DNA from 2 places in the Lentzea sp. NPDC092896 genome. Region 2 is predicted to be linked to the other one. Evidence: riboswitches for the same ligand, from Rfam matches in the RefSeq annotation. Region 2 holds a riboswitch; the other holds the start of a gene.
What was found. A riboswitch is a leader RNA that binds a small molecule or an ion and turns the genes downstream of it on or off. The one in region 2 is predicted to bind glycine.

Region 1: it holds a riboswitch for glycine, as region 2 does, so the genes downstream of both, gcvT (glycine cleavage system aminomethyltransferase GcvT) here and gcvP (aminomethyl-transferring glycine dehydrogenase) in region 2, are expected to answer to the same signal.

What each region holds. Positions count from the first base shown of each region.
Region 1 covers NZ_JBIVPX010000004.1:484,924-491,633, reverse strand. The annotation lists gene ACIQF0_RS23240 (class I SAM-dependent methyltransferase) at 1-888, opposite strand, end outside; gene ACIQF0_RS23235 (hypothetical protein) at 1,043-1,720, shown strand; gene glyA (serine hydroxymethyltransferase) at 1,887-3,152, opposite strand; gene gcvT (glycine cleavage system aminomethyltransferase GcvT) at 3,166-4,260, opposite strand; glycine riboswitch at 4,357-4,448, opposite strand; glycine riboswitch at 4,449-4,539, opposite strand; gene ACIQF0_RS23220 (DUF3817 domain-containing protein) at 4,585-4,887, opposite strand; gene ACIQF0_RS23215 (hypothetical protein) at 4,902-5,270, opposite strand; gene ACIQF0_RS23210 (transcriptional regulator) at 5,540-6,031, opposite strand; gene ACIQF0_RS23205 (hypothetical protein) at 6,196-6,375, opposite strand.
Region 2 covers NZ_JBIVPX010000005.1:122,981-129,690, reverse strand. The annotation lists gene gcvP (aminomethyl-transferring glycine dehydrogenase) at 1-1,381, opposite strand, end outside; glycine riboswitch at 1,431-1,526, opposite strand; glycine riboswitch at 1,530-1,627, opposite strand; gene ACIQF0_RS25135 (Clp protease N-terminal domain-containing protein) at 1,684-2,652, opposite strand; gene ACIQF0_RS25130 (MerR family transcriptional regulator) at 2,740-3,306, opposite strand; gene ACIQF0_RS25125 (bifunctional nuclease family protein) at 3,611-4,084, opposite strand; gene ACIQF0_RS25120 (MerR family transcriptional regulator) at 4,208-4,765, opposite strand; gene garA (glycogen accumulation regulator GarA) at 4,799-5,248, opposite strand; gene gcvH (glycine cleavage system protein GcvH) at 5,362-5,745, opposite strand; gene ACIQF0_RS25105 (CDP-alcohol phosphatidyltransferase family protein) at 5,788-6,369, opposite strand; gene ACIQF0_RS25100 (hypothetical protein) at 6,492-6,707, opposite strand.

The DNA.
Region 1 (6,710 bases), on a different contig from region 2:
GAACGCGCCGCCGCCGGGCGCGTTGTGGCCGCGCGACATCTGCTGCAGCAGCAGGCGTCCCTCCGGCTTGAGCAACCGGTGCAGCGTCGCGGCGTACTCGGGGTAGTTGCTCTCGCCGACGTGCTCGCCCATCTCGATCGTGGAGATCGCGTCGAACGGTTCGCCGGTCACCTCGCGGTAGTCCTGCAACCGCACCTCGACGCGACCGGTCAGTCCCTCGGCCTCGATTCGACCAAGGATGTGCGCGCGTTGCTGGGCGGAGATCGTCACGCCGGTGGCGTGCACGCCGTAGTGCTTCGCGGCGTGGATGATCATCGAGCCCCATCCGCAGCCGACGTCGAGCAGGCGCATGCCCGGCCGCAGGTCGAGCTTGCGGCACACGAGGTCCAGCTTGTTGTGCTGCGCCTGCGCGACCGACTCGTCCTCGGACGTGAAGTACGCGCACGAGTAGGCCATGCTCGGATCGAGCACGAGCTGGTAGAAGTCGTTGCTCAGATCGTAGTGATGCGAAATGGCATCCCGGTCACGGCTCTTCGTGTGCAGCGCGCCCCGCAGCCGTGCCTCCTCCTTCGGCGCATCTGGATTGCGTCCCAGCACTTTCAATTGCAATGCGAGTTTCGCGACCTCCGAGAGACGCGGCCGCCGGGTCACTCCCCGCCGGACGAGTCCCCAGATCTGCGAGAGACCGGTCGCGAGATCACCCTCCACATCGAGCTCCCCGCTCACGTACGCGCGCGCGAGCCCCAGCTCGTTCGGACTCCACACGAGCCTCCGCAACGCGTCGCGGGACCGGATCACGAGCACCGTGCCGTCCTGCGGCCCGGCCACACTTCCGTCCCAGGCTCGAAATCCGATTGGCAACGGCGCACCCAGCACCCGTTCGGCCATTCCCGCCAGCTGACCTGCGACGACCACCCTGCACCTCCTGCATGACCTGACTCCCCCCGACGTTCGAGACAGGACGAGGTTCGGTTCGTTTCTGAACCGAGACGCAACCCCGCCCGTATGGCCTCGATAGAGCGAACGGATGGACGAGGAGGACATGAGTGTGATCCGACGTAACCGCATTGCCATCGGGCTCGCCGCGGGACTGGCAGTTGTGCTGGGTCTGGGTGTCTGGAGCGCCACTGGCAGTGGCACGAACTCCAAGCCGGTGGCACAAACCGAAACCGATCTGGGCGTCCTCGGTGACTACGGCGACGTGGGTCAGCCCCCGGTACTCCAGGAGCCCGCGCAGGCCCCCGAAGCCCCAGTTCAGCAGCAGGCCCCGGAAGTTCCGGCCGCGCAGCCCCCGGCTGCACAGCCCCCCGCAGCAGCCCCCGTCAGCACGTTGAGGCTGGTCGGCAAGAGCGTGGACAAGATGGGTCAGGTCGTCCAGGACGGCGACGGCCGCACCCTTTACCGCTTCGACAAGGACGTCCCGAAGCCGGAAGGCAAGTCCAACTGCAACGACCAGTGCGCCGTGACGTGGCCGCCGCTGTTCGCGGACACGATCCCGCAGCTGGAAGGCGTCGACTCCAAGCTGGTCTCGCTGATCACCCGCGCTGACGGCAAGAAGCAGGTCGCCATCGACGGCTGGGGTCTCTACACGTACTCGAAGGACCCGGCGCCGGGCAAGTGGGCCGGCCAGGGCATCGGCGGCACGTGGTTCGTGATCCAGCCCAACGGCAAGCGCAACGTCGAGTGCCTCCCGCCTGGTGTGACGGCCCCGGCTGCGTAACCCCACAGCATCCCGTTAGGACGGTCCATCTGAGACACACATCACCCTGACACGGTGAAACCCCGGCCCTGGGGAAGGGGCCGGGGTTCCCGTCGTTTCGCTCCAGGGTCACGAAAGCCGAAGGGGCGCCACCGAATCTCCGGTGGCGCCCCTTCGGTTTCTCAACTCAGAGCGTGGAGTACAGCGGGTGCTTCGCCGCCAGCACCTCGACGCGCGCACGCAGTTCGTCGATCGCCGCCCCCGGCTTCAGGGCCTCCGCGATCACGTCGGCGACCTCGGTGAAGTCCACCTCGCCGAACCCGCGGGTGGCCAGCGCCGGCGTACCGATCCGCAGACCGGACGTCACCATCGGCGGACGCGGGTCGTTCGGAACGGCGTTGCGGTTGACCGTGATGCCGATCTGGTGCAGCACGTCCTCGGCCTGCTTGCCGTCGAGCTCGGAGTTGACCAGGTCGACGAGGACCAGGTGCACGTCGGTGCCCCCGGTCAGCACCTTCACGCCGGCGGCGGCGACGTCCGCCTGCGACAGACGCTCGGCCAGGATCCGCGAACCTTCCAGCGTGCGACGCTGACGGTCGGCGAACTCAGGCGAGGCGGCGTGCTTGAACGCCACGGCCTTCGCCGCGATGACGTGCTCCAGCGGACCGCCCTGCTGGCCGGGGAACACCGCCGAGTTGATCTTCTTCGCGATGTCGGCGTCGTTCGACAGGATCACGCCACCACGGGGACCGCCGAGGGTCTTGTGGGTCGTGGTCGTCGTGACGTGCGCGTGCGGCACGGGCGACGGGTGAAGGTCGGCGGCGACGAGGCCGGCGAAGTGCGCCATGTCGACCATCAGGTAGGCCTCGACCGAGTCCGCGATGCGGCGGAACTCGGCGAAGTCCAGCTGGCGCGGGTAGGCGGACCAGCCGGCCACGATCAACTTCGGGCGGTGCTCCTGGGCCAGGCGCTCGACCTCGGCCATGTCGACGCGGCCGTCCGAGTCCGCGACGTGGTACGGCACGACGTTGTAGAGCTTGCCGGAGAAGTTGATGCGCATGCCGTGCGTCAGGTGGCCGCCGTGCGCGAGGTCCAGTCCCAGGATCGTGTCGCCGGGCTGGAGCAGCGCGAACATCGCGGCCGCGTTGGCCTGCGCGCCCGAGTGCGGCTGGACGTTCGCGAAGCCCGCGCCGAAGAGCGACTTGATGCGCTCGATGGCGAGCCGCTCGACGACGTCCACGTGCTCGCAGCCGCCGTAGTAGCGACGGCCGGGGTAGCCCTCGGCGTACTTGTTCGTGAGGACGGAGCCCTGGGCCTGCAACACCGACACGGGCGTGAAGTTCTCCGAGGCGATCATCTCGAGAGTGCCCTGCTGGCGCGCCAACTCGGCCGCAACGGCTTCGGCGACCTCGGGGTCGTACTCCGCGAGGGAAGCGTTGAACTGGTCGGACATCTGGAGAATCTCCCTACTTGGCGCGCTTGTAGAACGGAAGTGCGACGACCTCGACCGGCTGCTTCTTGCCGCGGACGTCGACCAGCAGTGGGGTGCCGGGCTCGGCACTGGCCCGCGACACGTAGGCCATGGCGACGGAGTAGCCGAGGGTCGGGGACAGCGCGCCCGACGTCACCTCGCCCACGACCTCGTCGCCGTTGAGCACCGCGTAACCGTGGCGGGGGGCACGGCGTTCAGGGGTCTTCAGTCCGACCAGGACCGAGTCCACCCCGGACTCGGCGACCTTGGCCAGCGCGTCGCGGCCCACGAAGTCGCCCGGCTTGTCGAGCTTCACGACACGGCCCAGGTTCGCGTTGTACGGCGTCAGCGACGTCGTGAGCTCGTTGCCGTACAAGGGCATTCCGGCTTCGAGGCGCAACGTGTCGCGGCAGCCGAGCCCGCACGGCTTGAGCTCGTGCGCCTCGCCCGCGGACAGCAGCGCGGCCCAGACGGCCGGCGCGTCGGCGGGTGCGACGAAGAGCTCGAAGCCCTCCTCGCCCGTGTAACCCGTGCGCGCGAGCAACGCGTCGACTCCGGCCACGGTGGAAGGGTACGAGGCGTAGTACTTGACCGACGCCAGATCCGTCTCGGTCAGGCCGGACAGGATCTCGACGGACTTCGGGCCCTGGATCGCGATCAACGCGTAGTCGGTCGACTTGTCGGTGACGACCGTGTCGAACCCGGCTGCGCGCTCGACCAGTGCCTCAGCCACGACGGCGGCGTTGGAGGCGTTCGCGACGACCATGAACTCCTGGTCGCCCAGGCGGTACACGATCAGGTCGTCGAGCACGCCGCCGTCGGCCTGGGTGATCATCGTGTAGCGGGCCTTGCCGACGGCCAGCGCGGAGATGTGCCCGACCAGCGCGTAGTCGAGGGCCTCGCCCGCCTGCGGTCCGGTCAGGACGATCTCACCCATGTGCGTGAGGTCGAACAGGCCCGCGGTGGTGCGCACGGCGTGGTGCTCGGCGAGTTCGGACGAGTAGCGCAGCGGCATCCGCCAGCCCGCGAAGTCGGTGAACATCGCGCCGAGCTGCTCGTGCTCGGCGTTCAGAGGCGTGAGGCGGGACATCAGAACGCTCCTCCAGGGTGCGCCGAAGAGCCGGACGCGGCCGGCTGAGGCATCAGAAGAATGACACGATCCATCGGAGACTCCTCACTAGAGCGAGCCTCCCCCTCTGTCATGAGCCTGAGAGCTTCACCACCGAAGTGGCTTGCACCGTGGGCGAGGCTGCCGAGCAGCCTGCTTTCCAGAGTTGCCTTCGTCGCGCGGTACCTGTGCCTGAGAGATTCCGGGGAGGGATTGCTCCTTCGGCGCCCCTGCTGGAGGGGTCTCTTCCGCGCGACATCGACGGCCGTGTTCAGTTGGTAGCCCCAGACGCTAGCAGGCCAAACGTCACAGCGGCACGCCCTGCGCCGTCTTCTCGACCACCTTGCGCTCCGCCCAGAAGGACAGGAACGGGACCGTGCCCGCGAGCAGCACCAGCAGGGTGCCCTTGATCGACCAGCGCAGCTTCAGCGCCAGGTCGACGGAAATCACCAGGTAGATGGCGTAGAGGAAGCCGTGGATCGGGCCGACGACCTTCATCGCGCCACCCATGTCCGCGGCGTACTTGAGCACCATGGCCACGACCAGGAGCAGCAGGAAGACTCCGACCACGTAAGCCATGACCCTGAACCGGGTCAACGCACCCTTCATCTGCCCGCCTTCGCTCAACGACCGTCCCGCGCGTTGAGGTTCGCGAGCATGCGGTTGTAGGCCGCGAGCTCCGCGTCTTCTTCGTCGTCGAACTGCTCGACAGGCGCGGGTTTGACGGCGACAACGGTAGCCATCGGCTCCGGAGCAGGCGCAACCGGATCCTCGTCACGGCGCTGACGTGCCAGCCGACGGAACCGCCACACCATGAACAGGGGGAAGAGGCCGAAGAGCGGCCACTGCAGCACGTACCCGAGGTTCTGGAACGTGCCGCTGGCGGACTCGAAGCGCTGCCACTGCCACCAGGCGAGTCCGCAACAGGCGACCAGCGCCGCCAGACAGGCGAACGCGATCAGCACACGTTGGGGAGTAAGGAGGCCGCGCACGACCTCCACACTACTTGGGAGTCCTTCCGGGGGTCCGGGGACCGCCCCCGGCGAAAACACTCCGAGTCAGCTCCGGCGAGCGCGCTCCGCGAGCATGCGACGCCACTGACTTGGGTGGGTCTCCGGAAGGAGACCGCCCCGTGGGGTGTGAGGGCCTCGGCCCTCAGCGGAAACACGGCGAACGAACGTTGGCGAGCGCGCCCCGCACGAGCGCGCGTGCCCGTTCAACGAATGGATGCAGGGCTGCCGCCTCCGACAGCCCGGTCCACCTACGCCACGCCGTCCCGGCGCTGCCTCTGCAGACGAGCAACGCACCAGGCCGCGGCGGAGCCACGACGAAGGTGCTGGAGAACCGTCATCGGTCCCAGGCGCCTCCCGAGATCGGCAGGAGACAGGCCGGCCGCGCGGTAGTCGAGCGCGCGCTGGTCCAACGGGCTGATGCCCGCGTCCCACCACTGCTCGGCCTCGGCGACGTCGCCCACCAGCTGCCAGTAGCTCGCCGCGGCGGCGAGCAGTGCCTCGGGTGCCTCCGGCGCCCGCTTGCGCATCGCGGCCACGTAGGCCGGATCCGCCGAGTCGACCTTGACCAAGCCACGCGACCCACTCCTGCCTCCCCGCTGCACGGGGATGCCTGGCGCCGAGGGGGGAGCCTCCGCGAGCCACGCGTTCTTGATCCGGTTCACCTCCTGCATCTCTGCGTCATCAGACCGTTCAGCCGCCCACTGCTGCAACAGCTCGTGGACCCCGGAGTCCTCGACCATATGTGCCTCCTCGTCGGTCGGGGATCGGCCATTGCAGCGGAAGGTATTCGGTAGGTCTGACAATCGCCAGACCCTGAATCCCCAGAACACCCGTTACCAGTGCGTGATTGGCCTCATTCCACCCATCCGGCTCAACGCAGACGGCCGAAGATCACCCAACGTCACTAGCTGAGCGGGGTGGCCGTGCCGAAGAGGCTCCTGATGAAGGTGATGATCGACTCCGCGCCCTGACGAAGCCAGCCGAGAACCTGCTGCACCGCCGAGGCGGACTGCTCGGGCTGGGTGATCAGGAGGAACAGCACCAGCGCGACGCCCGCCAGCACTAGCACCTTCTTGAGGTTCACAGGTACCTCTCCGTCCGTGTGGTTCACCGGTCAGGCGGCGGACCGCCCGTGTCACCCGTCATGGTCCCTCATTCACCCTTGCGATGAACAACGACCACGCCCAACTCGTCCCAGGATCTACCTGGGACGCACGCCTGCGTGACGGCCAATGTCACCCGAATGGCGGCTAAAGAGGGGCCTCAACAGCGCCGATGTCCTGGGCACGAGGTGAACACGGACTCCCTCGCATCCCACAGCTTGGAAGAGAGACTGTTGCACCGGGGCTCACCCGGATGCCGAACTCACCCCATCACGCACCGTCACGCCTTCGTGGCGCTATTAATGCGCGTCCGACC
Region 2 (6,710 bases):
CGGCGTCGATCGCGTCCACATCGGACCCGGTGACACCGAAGGCGTTCCACACGGCGACGATGTGCGCACGCGTGGTCTTCTCGTCGCAAGCGATTGCCACGACGTCGTCGTCGACCTCGCGGAGGTTGATGCCGGCCTCACGCGCCTTCTCGACGACAGCGGCGGCCTGGCCCTCGACGCGGACCTGGACGGTGTCGAAGAACTCGCCGTGCACGACGTCGAGCCCGGCCTCGCACAGGCCCGTGGCGAGCACGGTGGCCAGGCGGTGCACGCGGGTCGCGATCGACCGCAGGCCCTCGGGACCGTGGTAGACGGCGTACATGGACGCGATCACGGCCAGAAGAACCTGCGCGGTGCAGATGTTCGACGTGGCCTTCTCACGGCGGATGTGCTGCTCACGCGTCTGCAGCGCGAGGCGGTAGGCCAGCGAGCCGTCGGAGTCGACGGAGACACCGACCAGGCGGCCGGGCAGCTGACGCTCCAGGCCGGACCGGACGGCCATGTAGCCGGCGTGCGGGCCACCGAAGCCGATCGGCACGCCGAAGCGCTGCGTGGTGCCGACGACGACGTCCGCGCCGATCTCGCCCGGCGCGCGCAGCAGCGTCAGCGCCAGCAGGTCGGCGACGACGACGGCCTGCGCACCGGCGGCGTGGATCTCCTCGATCAACGCGGCCTGGTCGCGCACGACACCTGAGGCGCCGGGGTAGGACAGCAGCACGCCGTAGAAGTCGCCGCCCAGGCCCAGGCCCTCGATGCCCTGCGACAGGTCGGCGACGACGATCTCGATGCCCAGCGGCTCGGCGCGCGTCTCGATGACGGCCAGCGTCTGCGGCAGCGTGTCGGCGTCGATGACGAACTTGTTCGACTTGGACTTGCCCGCGCGGCGCACCAGCGTCATCGCCTCGGCGGCGGCGGTCGACTCGTCCAGCATGGACGCGTTCGCGGTCGGCAGGCCGGTCAGGTCGCCGACCATGGTCTGGAAGTTCAGCAGCGCCTCGAGACGGCCCTGCGAGATCTCCGGCTGGTACGGCGTGTACGCGGTGTACCAGGCGGGCGACTCGAGCACGTTGCGCAGGATCACGCCCGGCGTCACGGTGTCGTAGTAGCCGAGGCCGATCATCTGCGTCATCGGGCGGTTCTGCGAGGCGAGCTCACGCAGTTCGGCCAGCGCCTCGGTCTCGGTGGCCGGGGCGGGCAGGTCCAGCACGAGATCGCGCTCGTGGATCGACGAAGGCACCGCGTGCTGCGCCAGCTCCTCGAGCGACCCGACGCCGATGACGTCGAGGATGCGCGCGAGTTCGGCGGGGCGCGGACCGACGTGGCGGTCGGCGAACGGGGTGCCGTGCTCGAGAGCTGCGAGCGGAATGCGGTCCTGCGTCATCAAACGCCTCCGGGGGGCTGCGGGCACACGTGTCCTGGTGCCCTCCCCGCTCTGTCCGTACCCCGAAGGGCGCCTGAGAGGTTCACCCACCGGTAAGGATGGGCTTTCACCGTCGGCGGGATCCCTAGAGATCCACTTTCCAGAGGCGTCTCACTCGGCGGTCCTGGATGCCTGAGAGGTTCCCGGGGAGGGACTTGCTCCTTCGGCGCCGGGCTCTTCGATCCCGGTCTCTCCCGCCTGAGTTCAGCGACTACCCGAGAAGAATACCCGCAGGCAGTCCACCTAGTCGCTAGGGACGCGACCTACATCTCAGTGCCAAGACCGGCGAGCGCTCCCGCGACGGGGTCCGCCGGGTCGTCGCGCACCGCCACGAGGAGGTGCCGGGTGCCCACGACCGCGTCTCCGCGCCGGGCCGCGACGAGCTTCGCCCGTTCCATCGCACGCACGACCGGACCGCCGCCGGGCAACGCGGCCGGATCCACTCCTGCCTCGCGCAACGCCGCCGCCCCGCCCGACTCGAACTCCGGCTTCAGCTTCCTGCCCGCCACCGTCAACTGGCGGTCGACCGTCAGCACCGCCTCCACCAGGTCTCGAGACGACACTTCACGCCTCGCGGCCACGGCCAGCCGTCCGGCCTCGTTGCGCACGACGGTCAGCACCGGCCCTCCCAGCCCCTGGCCGCGCGCGACCCAGCGCACCAGCCAGCGCACGTACCCGCCGCCGGACTCCCCTTCCAACGCTCCCGCCTTGCGCAGCAACCGCACGGCGGGCGCTTCCTCGACCTCCGCGTGGGTCCGCGCGGCATCCGCTCGCACAGCGGCGGCCATCGCGTCGACGTCCGCTCCGCGCAGCACGAACAGGTCGGCGGCACGTCCGGAACCCTGCTCCAGCAACGCGAGGGAGAGGTGGGTCGTGGTCAGCACGCCGTCGCCGGCCTGGGCGGCCGCCGCGAGCAGACACTCCTCCAGCGCACGGCTGACGGGCGGCACGGTCTCGATGACCAGGCGGTCGCAGGCGACGTTCAGCAACGCCGTGACGTCCGGATGAGCCTCGGGAACGACGCCACCGTCGTCGTCGGCCCAGTGCTCTGCCCCTCGCGCCATCGCCTGGGCGCGCAGCGACTTCACGCCGAGCTTGCGGCCGGGTCCGATGGTGTCGATCAGCGAGATCAGCAGGTTCTCGGTGCCGAGGAAGCCGAACTCCAGCCGAAGCGCGCGCTGCGCCGCCGCTTCCAGCACCTTCACGACCTGGTAGGAGGGGGTGATCGTCATGCGGGGAACGCTAGGGACCGATGGGGTCTGGTCGCTGCCGCCGACCGGCCATCCCACGGCGCCAGTCGGCCACGTTTCCGAAACCGGTCAGCCGGTGGCGCGCTCGCGACGCCGGCGGGTCAGCTCGTCCTCGGTCATCGGGGCGATCTCGACGCCGTCCGCACGTTCGGCCGGGAACTCGTGGATCGTGCCGGAGATCTCGCGCATCGCACCGCTGACCGCGATGCCGAACACGCCCTGACCGCCCTGCAGCAGATCGACGACCTCTTCCGGCGAGGTGCACTCGTAGACGGTGGTGCCGTCGGAGAACAGCGTGATGCGCGCCAGGTCCTGCACGCCGCGGCGGCGCAGGTGGTCGACCGCGACCCTGATGTTCTGCAAGGAGACACCGGTGTCCAGCAGCCGCTTCACGACCTTGAGCACCAGGATGTCCTTGAAGGAGTACAGCCTCTGGCTCCCGGAGCCGTGCGCCATCCTTATCGTCGGCGCGACCAGCCCGGTCCTTGCCCAGTAGTCGAGCTGCCGGTACGTGATCCCCGCGATCTGACACGCCGCGGGTCCTCGGTAACCGACGAGCTCGTCCGGCAGCGAGGAGTCCGGGAACAGTTCACCCTGCAGCCCGGATTCGGCCCTCAAGGGCGCTTCCTCGACCACGCCTGCCTCCCCTCGGAACGGCCACGAAACTCATGACCGTCAAGCCGCTACGTCAGCTCGCGCGAACCAGCGACGTCCACTCGAGTTCGACGGTAGGACCGGTCCGAGGGCAGGTCAACGCGACGCGCGGGGAGAGGCGACCCTCAACCTCAAGTGGAGAGTCATGCCGTCACCCGAAACGGGACGTTCAGGTGACGTTTAGTGATCGTTTAGCGATTAAAACGACCGTAAGTAGTCCGATCGAGGGACATCCAAACGAACTGACTCACGGTCCATACAAGACGGAGTGCGACACCCGGAAAACTCAGGTGTCCGCGCCCCTGAAGTCCTCCGGGGAGACGGAGTCGAGGAACTCGCGGAACTTCTCCACCTCGTCCTCCTGCTCGTCCGGGATGATGAGGCCCGCCTCGGCCAGGACGGACTCCTCGGCGTGGATGGGCACGCCGACGCGCAACGCCAGCGCCACCGAGTCGGACGGCCGCGCGGACACCCGCACGTCGCCGTCGAACACGAGCTCGGCGAAGAAGGTGCCCTCCTGCAGGTCGGTGATCCGCACCTGTTCGAGGTTGCGTCCCAGTGCCCCGATGACGTCCTTGAGGAGGTCGTGCGTGAGCGGACGGGCAGGACGGACACCCTGTTGTTCGAGTGCGATCGCCGTGGCCTCCACAGAGCCGATCCAGATCGGCAGGTACCGCTCACCCTCGGTTTCACGGAGCAGGAGGATCGGCTGGTTCTGGGGCAGCTCCACCCGGACGCCCACGACGCGCATCTCACTCATCGGGTCTCGCCTCCCTCTGACTCGTTGGGGAGTACCCGGTTCGCTCCGAGCATCCCCCGGCGTATGCGTTCGACGCTACCCGCCAAGCGGGCCGTGTGCTCAATTGTTGCGGGCAGAAAGTGATCAAGATGATTGCCGCAAGCCCGCTCTCACCAACAACGTGTGCAACGAGGTGAACAGGTCAGCCAATTCCCGAACCGTCTCGGGATCTGAGAAAGACTTCAGCACGACCACCTCGTGGTCCGCTGCCGCGCGAACCGCGCGCAGGTGTTCGCGCTCGACGCCGAGCCCGGTCATCGTCCGGATCGTGCGGAGCGCGGTGATGTCCTCGGTGGTGAACCGGCCGCCGGGGCCGGGGCGCAGCAGACCGTCGCGTTCCAGCTGGGACAGTTGCTCGGCGGTGAAACCGGTCTGGGACAGCAGATCGATCCGCGACAGCGACGTGGCGTCCTCGGGGACGGAGTCGAGCTGCTCGCGGATCACTTTGAGCGGCAGGTACCTGTCCCGTTGTGCGGACAGCACGAACCGCAACCTCTCGACGTCCGCCACGGCGAACTGGCGGTAGCCGGAGGCGGTGCGTGCCGGGCGGACCAGCCCCTCCGCTTCCAGGAAGCGGATCTTGGAGATGGTGACGTCGGGGAACTCGGGTCGAAGCTGTGCGAGCACAGCTCCGATGCTCAAGACCCCGCGTTGTGGCCGCCCGGCCGTCACGCGTCAGGCTCCCGCGGAGCCAGGACCCGTCAGGAAGACGAGACGGAACTTGCCGATCTGAACCTCGTCGCCGTTCGCGAGGACGGCCTGGTCGACCGGCTCACGGTTGACGTAGGTGCCGTTGAGGCTGCCCACGTCGATGACGACGAACTCACCGCTTTCCCGGCGGAACTCGGCGTGCCGGCGCGAGACCGTCACGTCGTCCAGGAAGATGTCGCTGTCGGGGTGGCGCCCCGCACTCGTCGTGTCACGGTCCAGCAAGAACCGGGAACCGGCGTTCGGGCCGCGCTTCACCACGAGCAGCGCGGAACCGGCGGGAAGGGCGTCAACACCGGCAACAGCCGGCTCCGGGGCGGGGGTGCCTTCCATCTCCTGGAGGAAGTCCGCCCGGAAGACGGAGGTCCGCTCCGGGGACTGCTCCGGCGGAACGCCTGGGCCGTCGTTCGTGCTCACCTGAGCTCTCCTCCTGCTGCTGGATCCGTCACTTCCGGTAAAACCTATCGCGTTGGGGTCACCGCCTTCAGCGCGGCTCCCCTTCCGGCCGAAGATCCGGCGAAAGATCGACGTCACTCCTTCTCCACCAAGGCCTTGTACGCCTCCGCGTCCAGCAGGCCTTCCAGCGCCTCGGGGTCGTTCAGCCTGATCTCGACCATCCAGCCCTCGCCGTACGGATCGGTGTTGACGGAGTCCGGCGTCTGGACCAACGCGTCGTTGATGGCGACGACCTCGCCGTCGAGCGGCGAGTAGAGGTCGGACACGCTCTTGGTGGACTCGACCTCGCCGAACGTGTCGCCGGCCGCCACGGTGTGGCCGACCTCGGGCAGCTGGACGAAGACGACGTCACCGAGCTGTTCCTGGGCGTAGTCGGTGATGCCGACGCGCACTGTGTTCTCGCCGCTGGCGGCGATCCACTCGTGCTCCTCGGTGTAACGAAGCTCCTCGGGAATCAACTGACTGCGCTCCTCGTGCTGAACCTGTATGGGGTGATCTTTTCACGCGACCGTGCGAGGTGTGCCCCGCAGGGCCAGGAAGAACTGGTAGACGTACAGCAGCGCCGACCACAGGTAGAGCGCCCCGCCCCACACCGTGAACGCGTAGGCGACCGGCTGGGCGGCCTGCGCCCACGCCGAGTCGCCCTGCGCGAGCAGCAGCAGGGGGAAGGCGTACAGCAGGTTGAAGGTCGCGGCCTTGCCCAGGTAAGTCACCTCGAACGGGCCCCAGCCCCGTTGCCGCAGGATCAGCAGGCAGATGCCGACGACGATCTCTCGCCCCACGAGCACGAGGGCGACCCAGAGCGGAACGATGTCCCTGATGACGAACGCCAGCAGCGTGCAGAACACGTAGAGGCGGTCGGCGGCGGGATCGAGCAGCGCGCCGAGGTTGCTCATCTGGTTGAGCCAGCGCGCGAGCTTGCCGTCCAGCCAGTCGGAGAAGCCCGCGAAGACGAGGACGAGGATCGCCCAGCCGTCTTCGCGGGGTCCCAGCAACAGGTAGAGGAAGAGCGGAACACCGGCCAGCCGCAACACGCTGAGCAGGTTCGGAATCGTCAGCAGGCGATCAGCCGGATCACGCACACCCGCACTCTAAACGAGTGACTGCGCAAGGGCTGCCGGATGGCGTCACGGCACGCGGTGCGACTGGTTGCGGGTGGTGCCCGATGTTCGATCTCACTGTGTTCGTTTCGTGCGGGTAAATCTCAGGCTGTCCGGGTGAACGTCCATCCTCGGCGCTGCATCTCGGCCCCGGTGATGGCGTGCGGGCGGCCCCGGTCGTCGCGGCCCACCCAGCGAGCGCGGAAACCCTCGAGCACGTAGGCGTGACCCCGGCTCCACACCACGCTGCAAGGCGTGGTCGGCAGCGCGGAATCGCAGTCTGCGTCCTGCATCGGCTGGGTTTCCATGGCGGTTCTCATTTC